Regions from separate parts of the Pseudomonas sp. RIT-To-2 genome, predicted to be linked through region 2. Evidence: predicted binding sites of a transcription regulator. Region 2 holds the regulator's gene; each other region holds the start of a gene.

The links. The regulator sigma-54, encoded in region 2, starts transcription at its own class of promoters, with help from an activator protein. The targets are predictions, from matches to a motif close to ANTGGCATNNANNTTGCTNT.
Region 1: glnA (glutamate--ammonia ligase) is a predicted target of sigma-54. The motif match lies at 2,210-2,229, and genes of this name have one in related genera.
Region 3: QBK88_RS12775 (flagellar basal body rod protein FlgF) is a predicted target of sigma-54. The motif match lies at 2,039-2,058, and genes of this name have one in related genera.

The regions. Positions count from the first base shown of each region.
Region 1 covers NZ_JAPYKM010000008.1:157,951-162,664, reverse strand. The annotation lists gene typA (translational GTPase TypA) at 1-399, opposite strand, end outside; gene thiI (tRNA uracil 4-sulfurtransferase ThiI) at 539-1,993, opposite strand; gene glnA (glutamate--ammonia ligase) at 2,326-3,732, shown strand; gene QBK88_RS09975 (chorismate mutase) at 3,839-4,390, shown strand; gene QBK88_RS09970 (DUF4124 domain-containing protein) at 4,595-4,714, shown strand, end outside.
Region 2 covers NZ_JAPYKM010000002.1:278,600-283,313, forward strand. The annotation lists gene lptC (LPS export ABC transporter periplasmic protein LptC) at 1-505, shown strand, start outside; gene lptA (lipopolysaccharide transport periplasmic protein LptA) at 492-1,034, shown strand; gene lptB (LPS export ABC transporter ATP-binding protein) at 1,034-1,759, shown strand; gene QBK88_RS03250 (RNA polymerase factor sigma-54) at 1,950-3,446, shown strand; gene hpf (ribosome hibernation-promoting factor, HPF/YfiA family) at 3,557-3,865, shown strand; gene ptsN (PTS IIA-like nitrogen regulatory protein PtsN) at 3,878-4,342, shown strand; gene rapZ (RNase adapter RapZ) at 4,345-4,714, shown strand, end outside.
Region 3 covers NZ_JAPYKM010000011.1:158,044-162,757, reverse strand. The annotation lists gene QBK88_RS12785 (flagellar hook assembly protein FlgD) at 1-409, shown strand, start outside; gene flgE (flagellar hook protein FlgE) at 437-1,780, shown strand; gene QBK88_RS12775 (flagellar basal body rod protein FlgF) at 2,111-2,851, shown strand; gene flgG (flagellar basal-body rod protein FlgG) at 2,900-3,685, shown strand; gene flgH (flagellar basal body L-ring protein FlgH) at 3,735-4,430, shown strand; gene QBK88_RS12760 (flagellar basal body P-ring protein FlgI) at 4,443-4,714, shown strand, end outside.

The sequences.
Region 1 (4,714 bases), on a different contig from region 2:
CGGACGGTCAACCTTGTTGATGACCACGATCGGCTTCAGACCGGCTTCGAACGCCTTTTTGGTCACGAAGCGAGTTTGCGGCATAGGGCCGTCTTGAGCGTCAACCAGCAGCAGAACGGAGTCGACCATCGACATCACGCGCTCTACTTCACCGCCGAAGTCGGCGTGGCCGGGGGTGTCGACGATGTTGATGTGGTAACCATTCCAGTTGATGGCGGTGTTTTTCGCCAGAATGGTAATACCGCGCTCTTTCTCCTGGTCGTTGGAGTCCATCACGCGCTCGTCGTTGAGCTCGTTGCGCTCCAGGGTGCCCGATTGACGCAGCAGTTTGTCTACCAGGGTGGTTTTACCATGGTCAACGTGAGCGATGATGGCGATGTTACGTAGATTTTCGATCACTTGTGTATCTCGATCAGAGGATTCGGTGTGCTGACAGGTTGTGACAGCGATTTGACTTAGAGTCCGACAAAGCCGTTACAGCTTGTCGTTGGCGTCGGGGGGCCGGTGACGCAGGCCACAGGCAAACAGCCCCGGGCGCTTAGCTCGGTCGATAAACGCGCACATTGGCATGTCCCTCACTGAGCAAGTGGTGGGCATGCAGGCGACTCATCACGCCTTTGTCGCAATACAGCAGGTACTGACGGGTGGGGTCCAGTTCCTTGAAACGGCTGTTCAGTGCATAGAACGGCAATGCCTTGACCTCGATGCCTTCGAGTTCAAGGGGCTCGTCTTCCTGGGCGTCCGGATGACGGATATCGACGATCACCTGGCCGGCCAGTGCCTGGCCAACTTCCTCGATCTCGATATCCTGGCCCAGTTCATCGATTACATTGTCGATGGAGACCAGCTTGGCGCGTTCCAGGGCCCGCTCCAGCACGGCCATGTCGAACTGCTGTTCTTCATGGGCAACGCGGTGAGGCTTGGCCTTGGTGGTGGGGTTGACCGAAATCACCCCGCAATATTCAGGCATGTGCTTGGCGAAGTCGGCGGTGCCGATTTCGTTGGCCTGGTCAATGATGTCCTGCTTATGGCTGGCAAGCAATGGACGCAGCAGCAGCTTGTCGGTTGCCGCGCTGATGACGGACAGGTTCGGAAGCGTCTGGCTCGACACTTGCGAGATGGCTTCGCCGGTCACCAGGGCATCAATTTGCAGACGATCGGCCATGCGGCTGGCGGCGCGCAGCATCATGCGCTTGAGAATCACGCCCATGTGGCTGTTGTCGACCTTGCTCAGCAGCTCGCCCACCACTTCCTCGAACGGAATGCTGATGAACAGCACGCGCTGGGAACTGCCGTACTTCTTCCACAGGAAGTGCGCGACTTCCATCACGCCCAGCTCGTGGGCGCGGCCGCCCAGGTTGAAGAAGCAGAAGTGGGTCATCAGGCCGCGGCGCATCATCTGGTAGGCGGCCACGGTGGAGTCGAAACCACCGGACATCAACACCAGGGTCTGCTCCAGCGAACCCAGCGGGTAGCCGCCGATGCCCTGGTGCTGGCTGTGGATGATGAACACGCGCTTGTCGCGGATCTCCAGGCGCACTTCGACGTCCGGGTTCTTCAGCTCGATGCCGGCCGCACCACACAGGCGGCGCAGCTGGCTGCCCACGTAGCGGTCCACGTCCATGGAGGTAAAGGTATGCCTGCCGGCGCGCTTGCAGCGCACCGCGAACATCTTGCCCGGCAGCTGGTCACCGAAATGCTTGCGGCACTGCTCGACCAGGTCATCCATTTCGCCTAAGGGGTATTCGTCCACCTGAAGGAAATGGGTGATGCCCGGGACGCAGCGCAGCCGCTCGATCATTTCGCGCTGGATTTTCGCATCTTCAACGCGGGTGACGACCGTGAGGTTGTCCCACACGCCCTCGACCACCAGCTTCGGGTCCAGTTCACGGAGCACGACGCGGATGTTCTTGGCGAGCTGGCGGATGAAGTTCTTGCGAACCGGCCGGCTCTTGATAGTGATCTCTGGGAAGACTTTTACGATTAGTTTCATGAAAAAACAGCGCGCCAGGTGCCAGCCGAAAAAGAGGGGGCAGGATTATAGCGGAAATTGCTCAAGGTTTGACCAACTATCGTACAGAAGGTTTTCTGTGCGTCATTATGGTGCGCCACGGATTGCTAGCGCATCAAATCAGTGCGACAAAACGGCGCAATTTGCCAAAAAAACGCCGAAACGCCTGGGTTTGGGGCAAAAAACCCATCTCGGGGCACTGGCATGCAAATTGCTCCCTTGTGAGGCAGGTTGCCTTGGCAGACTATCGCGCCCGGCATCACCCAAATTACAGGGCTCACCACTACCAGCCCTTATTCACCCCGGAGGACAACATGTCGAAGTCGGTTCAACTCATCAAAGATCATGACGTCAAGTGGATTGATCTGCGCTTCACTGACACCAAAGGCACCCAGCACCACGTCACCATGCCAGCCCGTGACGCGCTGGAAGATGACTTCTTCGAAGTCGGCAAGATGTTCGACGGTTCCTCCATTGCTGGCTGGAAAGGCATCGAAGCCTCCGACATGATCCTGCTGCCGGACGACGAAACCGCCGTTCTGGACCCGTTCACCGAAGAGCCAACGCTGATCCTGGTTTGCGACATCATCGAACCTTCGACCATGCAAGGTTACGATCGCGACCCACGTGCCATCGCTCACCGCGCTGAAGAATACCTGAAGTCGACCGGTATCGGTGACACTGTATTCGCCGGCCCGGAGCCAGAGTTCTTCATCTTCGACGAAGTGAAGTTCAAGTCCGACATTTCCGGTTCCATGTTCAAGATCTTCTCCGAACAAGGTTCGTGGATGTCCGACCAGGACGTCGAAGGCGGCAACAAGGGCCACCGCCCTGGTATCAAAGGCGGCTACTTCCCGGTTCCACCGTTCGACCACGACCACGAAATCCGTACTGCCATGTGCAACGCACTGGAAGAAATGGGCCAGGTCGTTGAAGTTCACCACCACGAAGTGGCGACTGCCGGCCAGAACGAAATCGGCGTCAAGTTCAACACCCTGGTGAAGAAGGCTGACGAAGTCCAGACCCTGAAGTACGTCGTGCACAACGTTGCCGACGCTTACGGTCGCACCGCTACCTTCATGCCAAAGCCTCTGTACGGCGACAACGGCTCGGGCATGCACGTGCACATGTCCATCGCCAAAGATGGCAAGAACACCTTCGCTGGCGAAGGCTATGCCGGCCTGTCCGACACCGCCCTGTACTTCATCGGCGGTATCATCAAGCACGGTAAGGCCCTGAACGGCTTCACCAACCCGTCGACCAACTCGTACAAGCGTCTGGTCCCAGGTTTCGAAGCACCCGTGATGCTGGCCTACTCGGCTCGCAACCGTTCCGCCTCCATCCGTATTCCTTACGTCAACAGCCCACGCGGCCGTCGTATCGAAGCGCGCTTCCCGGACCCGGCTGCCAACCCGTACCTGGCCTTCGCAGCACTGCTGATGGCCGGCCTGGACGGTATCCAGAACAAGATCCACCCTGGCGACGCTGCTGACAAAAACCTGTACGACCTGCCGCCTGAAGAGGCGAAAGAGATCCCACAAGTTTGCGGCAGCCTGAAAGAAGCCCTGGAAGAGCTGGACAAAGGCCGTGCGTTCCTGACCAAAGGCGGCGTTTTCAGCGACGACTTCATCGACGCTTACATCGCCCTGAAAAGCGAAGAAGAAATCAAGGTTCGTACCTTCGTACACCCACTGGAATACGAGCTGTACTACAGCTGCTGATCCCGTGACGCTGGCGCAAGCCGCGTGATTTGAAAAAGGCCTCCTTCGGGAGGTCTTTTTTATGCGTCAATAAAGCCCGTCATTCGTATAAAAACAAGGAAAGCCCATGCCCCCTTTCATTGCCCGCAGCCTGCTGCTGTGCGCCACAGCCATCACCCTGCCCGCCTTCGCCGATGCCCCAGCCACCCTTGCACCACTGCTCGATAGCGTGGCGCAACGCCTGGAGATCGCCCCCAAGGTAGCCCTGACCAAATGGGACAGCCACAAGCCGGTGCTCGATGCGCCCCGCGAACGGGACGTGATCGCTGGCGCTGGCAAGCTCGCCGCCGACTACAAGCTGGACGGCACCCTGGCCGAGCAGTTCTTCGCCGCGCAGATCGAAGCCAACAAGCTGGTGCAATACAGCCTGCTGTCGCAATGGAACCAACAAGGCAGTGCGCCGGCCACGCCACGCGCAGACCTGGCCAAGGAAATCCGCCCGCAACTGGATGTGCTGCAGAAACAACTGCTGGAACGCCTGGCCGCGTTCGCCCCATCGCGCACGGATACCCAATGCCCACGCTGGCTGGCGGCTGCCATCGGTGCACGAAAAGCGGACCCGTTGCAGCATCAGGCGCTGGTTCGCGCCACTGGGGAGCTGTGCAGCGCACCATCCTGAGTCACGCAATTGTCTTCGCAGGCTTCTCACGCTGGCCGCGTCGGCGGTGCATGCGGTGCGCCTGATACTGCGCGGTGCAAGTGACGCGGCCGGGTCCGCTGCAGGCAAAGCGGGCCATCTGGCGCAACTGCGCCCGGCCATTCTGTTCTATGCTGCGAGCTTGGCCCGCCGGGCTCGTCTTTCCATGGTCGACAGGAAGCGCTCATGCGTTCATGCCTCATGTGTTTACTGATGCTGGTGGCCCTGCCCGCAGCCGCCGAGATCTACAAATACACCGATGCCGAGGGCAATACCGCCTATTCCAACCAGCCCCCCCAGGGCACC
Region 2 (4,714 bases):
CTATTGGAACATCAACCCGGACACCTTCCTCGAAAAGCCCGCCGCGGCCATCGACGACAGTGCCATCGACTATTACGCCATCAACGCCCACAGCGTGCAGTACCTGCCGGATGGGGGCGTGCAATACCGCATGACCGCCGACAAGGTCGAGCACATGCAGGCCAGCCAGATCACCAAGGTGACGAACCCGGACATGAACCTGTACCGTGGCACCGTATACCCATGGCATGTGACCAGCGACAAGGGCGAAGTGAACCCGGACGGCACCCAGGTCGAGCTTATCGACAACGTGCGCATCGCCCGTACCGACCAGAAAGACCGCCCTACCCTGATTACCAGCACACGCATGACGGTATTCCCACAACAGCAATATGCGCAGACAGACCGAGACGTTAGAATCGACGGCGCCGGTGGCGTCTCTACGGGCAAGGGCATGAAGGCATATTTGAAAGACAGCAAGATCAACTTGCTGTCCAACGTAAGAGGATTGTATGAGGCTCGTTAAAACCCTCCCTTTATTGCTCTCCCTGGGCTCTGCACTGGGGAGCGTTAGCGCCTGGGCACTGCCAACGGACCGCGACCAACCGATCCACATCCAGTCCGACGATGCGCAACTGGATGACAAGCAGGGCGTGGCTGTCTACAAGGGCAATGTGATCATTACCCAAGGCACCATGAAGATCACCGGCAACACCGTGACCATCACCCGAAACGCGCAGGGCGACGTGGACACCTTCACCTCCGTGGGCAACCTGGCCTACTACGAGCAGAAGCCGGCCATCGACAAGCCGATCGTGCAGGGTTGGGGCAAGACCATCCAGTACCAGTCGGCGCTGAACCACATCACCCTGATCGACCAGGCCAAGGTGGTGAACGACGGCAATACCTCCGAAGGTGAGAAGATCATCTACGACACCGTCAAGCAGGTGGTCAACGCTGGCCGTGCCAATGGCACCAAGATCACGGCGCCGCGTCCACGGATCGACATGGTCATCCAGCCGAAAAGCAAAACCGACCAGCAGCAGGGCAAGTAATGGCGACTCTCAAAGCCCAGCACCTGGCCAAGGCCTACAAGGGCCGGCAAGTGGTGCGTGACGTCAGCATGTCCATCGAAAGCGGGCAGATCGTCGGCCTGCTGGGGCCCAACGGCGCCGGCAAGACCACCTGCTTCTACATGATCGTCGGCCTGGTGCAGGCGGACCAGGGTCGCGTGCTCATCGACGACCTGGACGTCAGCCACCAGCCGATGCACGGCCGCGCACGCTCCGGTATCGGCTACCTGCCACAGGAAGCCTCGATCTTCCGCAAGCTGTCGGTGTCGGACAACATCATGGCGATCCTGGAGACGCGCAAGGAGCTGGACAAGCCCGGGCGCCTCAAGGAGCTGGAAAGCCTGCTGCAGGAGTTCCACATCACCCATATTCGCGACAACCTGGGCATGAGCCTGTCCGGTGGTGAGCGGCGCCGAGTGGAAATCGCCCGCGCCCTGGCCACCGCGCCCAAGTTCATCCTGCTGGACGAACCGTTCGCCGGTGTCGACCCGATTTCGGTCGGCGACATCAAGCAGATCATCCACCACCTCAAGAACAAGGGTATCGGGGTGTTGATCACCGACCACAACGTTCGCGAGACACTGGACATCTGCGAAACCGCTTACATCGTCAACGATGGCCAGTTGATCGCCGAGGGCGATGCCGAAACCATCCTGGCAAACCAACTGGTGAAAGAGGTTTACCTCGGTCACGAGTTCCGCCTGTAAAGGCGAGGTGTTTGGCTTGATGCCTGGGCGTGTCGCATTTTTTTAGCCCCACGGGGCTTTTATTGCGGCATCGCTCTAGGCAAACACTTCGGTTTCAGGCATATAATTTGCTTACGACAAAAGCCGAGAGCCTCGGCGCCCTGTAGTGGATGGCGCTTTGCGCCGGCGAATAAGGTGTTAAGCCCCTGCCATGAAACCATCGCTCGTCCTAAGAATGGGCCAGCAACTGACGATGACACCGCAGTTGCAACAGGCCATCCGCCTCCTCCAGCTCTCCACCCTGGACCTCCAGCAGGAAATCCAGGAGGCCCTGGAATCCAACCCCATGCTCGAGCGCCAGGAAGAAGGCGACGATTTCGACAACAGCGACCCGATGGCCGACAAGGCCGAGCAGCAGGTCACGCCGGAAATCCAGGAGCCCAGCTACCAGGAAACCACCGCACCCACCGTCGACAACCTCGAAGATGGCGAGTGGAGCGAACGCATTCCCAACGAGCTTCCCGTCGACACCGCCTGGGAAGACATCTATCAGACCAGCGCCAGCAGCCTGCCCAGCAACGATGACGACGAATGGGACTTCACCACCCGCACGTCGGCCGGCGAGAGCCTGCAGAGCCATCTGCTGTGGCAACTGAACCTGGCGCCCATGTCCGACACCGACCGGCTGATCGCCGTCACCCTGATCGACTGCATCAACAACCAGGGCTACCTGGACGAGACCTTGCAGGAAATCTGCGACTCCTTCGACCCGGAGCTCGACATCGAGCTGGACGAAGTCGAGGCCGTGCTGCACCGCATCCAGCAGTTCGAGCCCGCCGGCATTGGTGCCCGCGACCTTAGCGAGTGCCTGCTGCTGCAATTGCGCCAGATGCCCGCCAAGACCCTGTGGCTGGCGGAAGCCCAGCGTCTGGTGGCCGAGTACATCGACCTGCTGGGCAGCCGCGACTACAGCCAGCTGATGCGGCGCATGAAGCTCAAGGAAGACGAACTGCGCCAGGTGATCGAGCTGGTGCAGAGCCTCAACCCGCGCCCTGGCTCGCAGATCGAGTCCACCGAAGCCGAATACGTGGTGCCGGACGTGATCGTGCGCAAGGACAACGAACGCTGGCTGGTGGAACTGAACCAGGAAGCGGTGCCGCGCCTGCGGGTCAACCCTCAGTACGCCGGCTTCGTGCGCCGCGCCGATACCAGCGCCGACAACACCTTCATGCGCAACCAGTTGCAGGAAGCGCGCTGGTTCATCAAGAGCCTGCAAAGCCGCAACGAAACCCTGATGAAGGTGGCCAGCCAGATCGTCGAGCACCAGCGTGGTTTCCTTGACTACGGCGACGAGGCCATGAAGCCACTGGTACTGCACGATATCGCTGAAGCGGTGGGCATGCACGAGTCGACCATTTCGCGGGTGACCACGCAGAAATACATGCACACGCCGCGTGGCATATACGAGCTGAAATACTTTTTCTCCAGCCACGTCAGCACCTCCGAAGGCGGTGAATGCTCGTCCACGGCAATTCGCGCGATCATCAAGAAACTGGTTGCCGCCGAAAATCAGAAAAAGCCATTGAGTGACAGCAAGATCGCTGGTTTACTGGAGGCACAAGGCATCCAGGTAGCCCGCCGCACTGTCGCCAAGTACCGTGAATCCCTTGGGATCGCGCCGTCCAGCGAACGCAAGCGGTTGATGTGATCCTGGCGGCGCGCAAGCGCCGCCGGTGGGCGCGCCAGATGAGCCACAGCGTTCCAGTGGCAGGTTATCCGACCTGTCTCTTTATGCACTGGCAATAAGGAGAAAGCGGTATGCAAGTCAACATCAGTGGACATCAACTGGTTGTGACCGACGCCATGCGCACTTACATCGGTGAGAAACTGGACCGATTGGAGCGCCATTTCGACAAGATCACCAACGTGCAGGTCATCATGGAGGTCGAGAAGCTGAAACAGAAAATCGAGGCCACCCTGCGCGTACCCGGTGGCGAAGTAGTGGCCAACGCGGAGCATGACGACATGTACGCGGCCATCGACCTGCTCACCGACAAGCTCGACCGCCAACTCAAAAAGCATAAGGAAAAACAGCAGAGTCTGCTGCAAGGCGCGACTGCCCGCTGACCCTCCCCACTCATGACTCAACTTCAACATATCCTGACCCCCGGCCGTTCCCTCGTGAACGTGCCGGGCGGCAGTAAAAAGAAAGCCATCGAAACCATCGCCACCTTCTTTGCTCGCGAAGTGCCGGGGCTGGAGATGCAGGTGGTGTTCGACAGCCTGATCGCCCGTGAAAAACTCGGTTCCACCGGTTTTGGCAACGGCATCGCCATCCCCCATTGTCGCCTGCCCGGCCTGACATCGCCGGTCAGCGCCCTGCTGCACCTGGAACACAAGATCGACTACGACGCCATCGACGGCGCCCCCGTGGACCTGATCTTCGTGCTGCTGGTGCCCCAGGAAGCCACCAACGAACACCTGGCGCTGCTCAGCCAGATCGCCAGTATGCTCGACCGCGCCGACGTGCGTGAGCGCCTGCGTTCGGCCAAGAGCAGCGAAGCACTCTATCAAGTGGTTCTGGACGAACAGAAAGGTCATTGACCATGCGCCTGATCATCGTCAGCGGTCGCTCCGGCTCGGGCAAGAGCACGGCCCTGGATGTACTGGAAGACAACGGCTTCTACTGCATCGACAACCTGCCGGCCGGGCTGCTGCCGGAACTGGCCGAGCGCGCATTGATACGCACCGAGCTGGCCCAGCCACTGGTCGCCGTGTCCATCGACGCCCGCAACCTGCCTAGCGACCTGTCACGCTTCCCGCAGTTGCTGCAGGAAGCGCGGGACAAGCACATCCAATGTGATGTGTTGTACCTGGACGCCGACGAGGAAACCCTGCTCAAGCGTTTCTCCGAAACACGGCGGCGCCACCCGCTCAGCAACACTTCGCGCTCGCTGGCCGAGGCGATTCGGGTGG
Region 3 (4,714 bases), on a different contig from region 2:
CTCGCTGGTTGGCCACTCGGTGACCGTCACCGGCACTACCGCCGACGTCGACACCAGCAAAGGCCTGACGGGCTCGGTGAACCTCACCGACTCCAGCACCAGCAACACCGTGGGCGTCTACAGCAGTGACGGCACCCTGGTGCGTACCCTGGACATGGGTACCCAGTCGGCCGGCACCTACAACTTTACCTGGGATGGCAAGGATGGCGACGGTAACACCGCGGCCTCCGGCATCTACACCTTCAAGGCAGTGGCCACCGTCGACGGTACCTCGACCGTGATGACCACCAACCTGCCGACCACGGTCAACAGCGTGACCATGGCCACCACCAGCGGTGGCGCCATGACGCTGAACCTTGCAACGGGCTCCAGTGTTGCCCTGTCTGCTGTCCAAACCATCGGAATTTAATGCCGGCTACGGCGCAGGAGTGAAAACATGTCTTTCAACGTCGGCCTCAGTGGCCTGGCAGCAGCCAACAAAGCCCTGGACGTCACCGGCAACAACATTGCCAACGTCGCCACCACCGGTTTCAAATCGTCGCGCGCAGAATTCGCCGACCAGTACGCGGCCTCCATCCGTGGCACCTCGGGCAAGACCACGGTCGGTAGCGGTGTGACCACCGCCGCCGTATCGCAACAGTTCACCCAGGGCAACATCGAATCCACCGGCAACAGCCTGGACATGGCCATCAACGGCAACGGCTTCTTCGTGCTGAGCGACAACGGCTCGAAGCTGTATACCCGTGCCGGTGCGTTCTACAGCGACAAATCGGGCAACATCGTCGACTCCAGCGGTAACAACCTGCAGGGCTACACCACCGACACCACCGGCAAGCTGACCTCCGGCGTGCTGTCGAACCTGGCCATCGACACCTCGAACCTGGCGCCCAAAGCCACCAGCTCGATCTCGGAAACCGTCAACCTGAACTCCAGCGCGACCGCCCCGACCGTCACCCCGTTCAGTGCCAGCAACACCAGCAGCTACAACTACACCTTCAACACCGACGTGTACGACAGCCAGGGCAACGCCCACCAGCTGAACCAGTACTTCGTGAAGGATGACACGGCCAACACCTGGACCATGTACACCACCATCGACGGCCGCAACCCCGTGTCGCCGGCGACCAACGTCGACAGCACCACCAACGTTGATGCCGGTGCCACGCCGATGGCCAACACCATCACGTTCAACTCCGATGGCTCCTACAGCTACACCCAGACGGCCGGTACTTCCACCTCGCTGGGTGTCAACGCCGACGGTACCTTCGACCTGTCCAACTGGGTGCCGGCCGCCGAGGCCACTGATGGTACCTGGGCATCCAACGGTTCGACGGCTTCGACCTCGATCAACCTGGACATGACCAACCTGACCCAGTACAACGCCACTTCGGCCACTACTGCCAAGGACCAGGACGGCTACGCCACCGGCGAACTGTCGGCCCTGTCGGTCAGTGACACTGGCCAGCTGACCGCCACCTTCACCAACGGCAAGACCAACATCATCGGTCAGGTCGCGCTCGCCAACTTCGCCAACGTCCAGGGCCTGAGCCCGGCCGGTGGTACCGACTGGCGCGAAACCTATGCCTCGGGCGTGCCGGTGATCGGTACCCCAGGCACGGGCACCATGGGTGACCTGACCGCTTCCTCGCTGGAAGACTCCAACGTCGACCTGACCCAGGAGCTGGTGAACCTGATCAAGGCGCAGTCCAACTACCAGGCCAACGCCAAGACCATTTCCACCGAAAGCACCATCATGCAGACCACCATCCAGATGACCTGATGGTTGTGGCTGCAGCACAAGACCCGGGCTAGATGCCCGGGTTTTTCATGTCTGCAGAATCGAGGGCTGTGCGCCCTGCAAACACGGGCTTGCCCGCCAGCCCCACACCTGCGCCGCGGGCTGAATCAAGGTTTTCTGACGCGCCCTTGCCGCCAACCGGCAACCACGCGCCGTTTTTCCGTCTCTGCTGCCGGGCGGGGAAGGGCGCCCTGCATGCCGATGTGCCTGTAACACCGGGTGTACAAAGGCTTTTTCAACCTTGGCCCGCTTGTTGCTTTGTCCCTGCCAGTACAGTGCTGGGCGGCATTCGCCCGTCATGGGAGACATACCTTGGACAAAATGCTTTACGTGGCAATGACCGGCGCCAACCAGAACTCGTTGGCGATGAAGGCTCACGCCAACAACCTGGCCAACGTTTCCACCAACGGCTTTCAGCGCGACCTGGAACAGGCCCGCTCCATGCCGGTGTTTGGTGACGTATATGCGTCGCGTGCCTACGCCATGACCGAAAGCCCCGGCACCGATTTCACCCCCGGTGCCATGGTGGCGACCGGTCGTGACCTGGACGTGTCCGCTGACGGTGATAGCTACATCGCCGTGCAGGCCCCGGACGGCAGCGAAGGCTATGTGCGCATGGCCAGCATGAACGTCGACGCGCTGGGCGTGCTGCGCGACGGCAACGGTTTGCCGGTCATGGGCAACGGCGGCCCGATCGCCGTGCCGCCCGAGCAGCAGATCGAAGTGGGTAGCGACGGCACCATCAGCATCCGCTCCATGGGCGAAGGCCCGGAAGTGATGGCCCAGGTAGACCGCATCAAGCTGGTCAAGCCCGACCCGCGCAACCTGGTCAAGGGCACCGATGGCCTGCTGCACACCAAGGATGGCCAGCCAGCGGCGGCCGATGCCACCTCCAGCATCACCTCCGGGTTCCTGCAGGCCAGCAACGTCAATGCCGTGGAAGAGATGACCTCGGTGCTGGCCTTGTCCAAACAGTTCGAATTGCACATCAAGATGATGACTACCGCCAAGGAGGATGATGAATCCATGGCGCGGGTCTTGCAGAACACCTGATAAATGACTGGGCGCGGCGAAAAACAGGCGCGCACATAGGAGAACAGAATGCTTCCGGCACTTTACGTCAGCAAGACCGGCCTGGCTGCTCAGGACATGAACCTGACCACCATTTCCAACAACCTGGCCAACGTTTCGACCACCGGCTTCAAGGCCGACCGCGCCGAGTTCCAGGACCTGCTCTATCAGACCAAGCGTCAACCGGGTGCCAACTCCACCACGGACACCGAACTGCCGTCCGGCCTGCAACTGGGTACCGGTGTGCGCATCGTCGGCACCCAGAAGAACTTCACTGCCGGCAGCCTGGCCACCACTGACCAGCCGCTGGACATGGCCATCAACGGCCGTGGTTTCTTCCAGATCACCCAGGCCGACGGCACCACCGCGTACACCCGCGACGGTACCTTCCACCTGGACTCCAACGGCCAGATCGTGACCGCCAGCGGCAACGCCCTGAACCCGGCCATCGTGGTACCGACCAACGCCCAGACCTTCACCGTGGGTACCGACGGCACCGTCTCGATCACCACCGCCGCCAGCGCCACGTCCACCGTGATCGGCAACCTGCAGACCGCCGACTTCATCAACCCGGCCGGCCTGCAAGCCATCGGCAGCAACCTGTACCTGGAAACCGCTTCCAGCGGCGCGCCGCAAGTGGGTACCCCAGGCCTGAACGGTTTCGGCACCACCCTGCAGAACACCCTGGAAAACTCCAACGTCAGCACCGTTGAAGAGCTGGTGAACATGATCACCACTCAGCGGGCGTACGAGATGAACTCCAAAGTGATCTCGACGGCTGACCAGATGCTCCAGTACGTCACTCAGAATCTGTAATTCAGCCACACGGCGCCGTCGGCGCCAGCAACACCGTGAGGTCAGTGTCATGAGTCGTTTGTCCAGTGTTCTTGCCTTGAGTGGGATCGCTTTGTTGTCGGGTTGCATGTCGCCGCCGCCCAAGCCCAATGACCCGTACTACGCGCCGGTGCTTCCGCGCACCCCGCTGCCTGCGGCGTCGAACAACGGCTCCATCTACCAGTCCGGTTTCGACCAGAACCTGTACACCGACCGCAAGGCGTTCCGGGTGGGTGACATCATCACCGTGACCCTGGCCGAGAAAACCGCGGCCAGCAAGAGCGCTGACTCCAAGCTGACCAAGGACTCCAGCACCTCGCTGGGCCTGACTTCGCTGTTTGGCGGTGGCGTGTCCACCACCAACCCGGTCACTGGCGGCAAGTTGAGCCTGGACGCTGGCTACACCGGCACCCGCGCCACCGACGGCACCGCCAAGGCTGACCAGGCCAACAGCCTGACCGGCTCCATCACCGTGACCGTGGCCGACGTGCTGCCCAACGGCATCCTGTCGGTACGTGGCGAGAAGTGGCTGACGCTTAACACCGGTGAGGAACTGGTGCGCATCGCCGGCTTGATCCGCGCCGACGACATCGCCACCGACAACACCGTGTCGTCGACCCGTGTCGCCGATGCACGCATTACCTACTCGGGCACCGGTGCGTTCGCCGAGTCCAACCAGACCGGTTGGCTGGACCGTTTCTTCATGAGCCCCTACTGGCCTTTCTAGGTAACCACGACCATGCGTAAACTCAAGCACCTGATGGCCGTGACCCTGCTCGCCGCTTCGGCCCTGACCGCGGCAACCGCTGCCCAGGCCGAGCGGTTGAAGGACATCGCGAGCATTTCCGGCGTGCGTTCCAACCAACTGATCGGCTACGGCCTGGTCGTGGGCCTGGACGGCACGGGTGATCAGACCACCCAGACCCCGTTCACCCTGCAGACCTTCAACAACATGCTGGCGCAGTTCGGTATCAAGGTGCCCACCGGTACCGGCACCACCCAGCTGAAGAA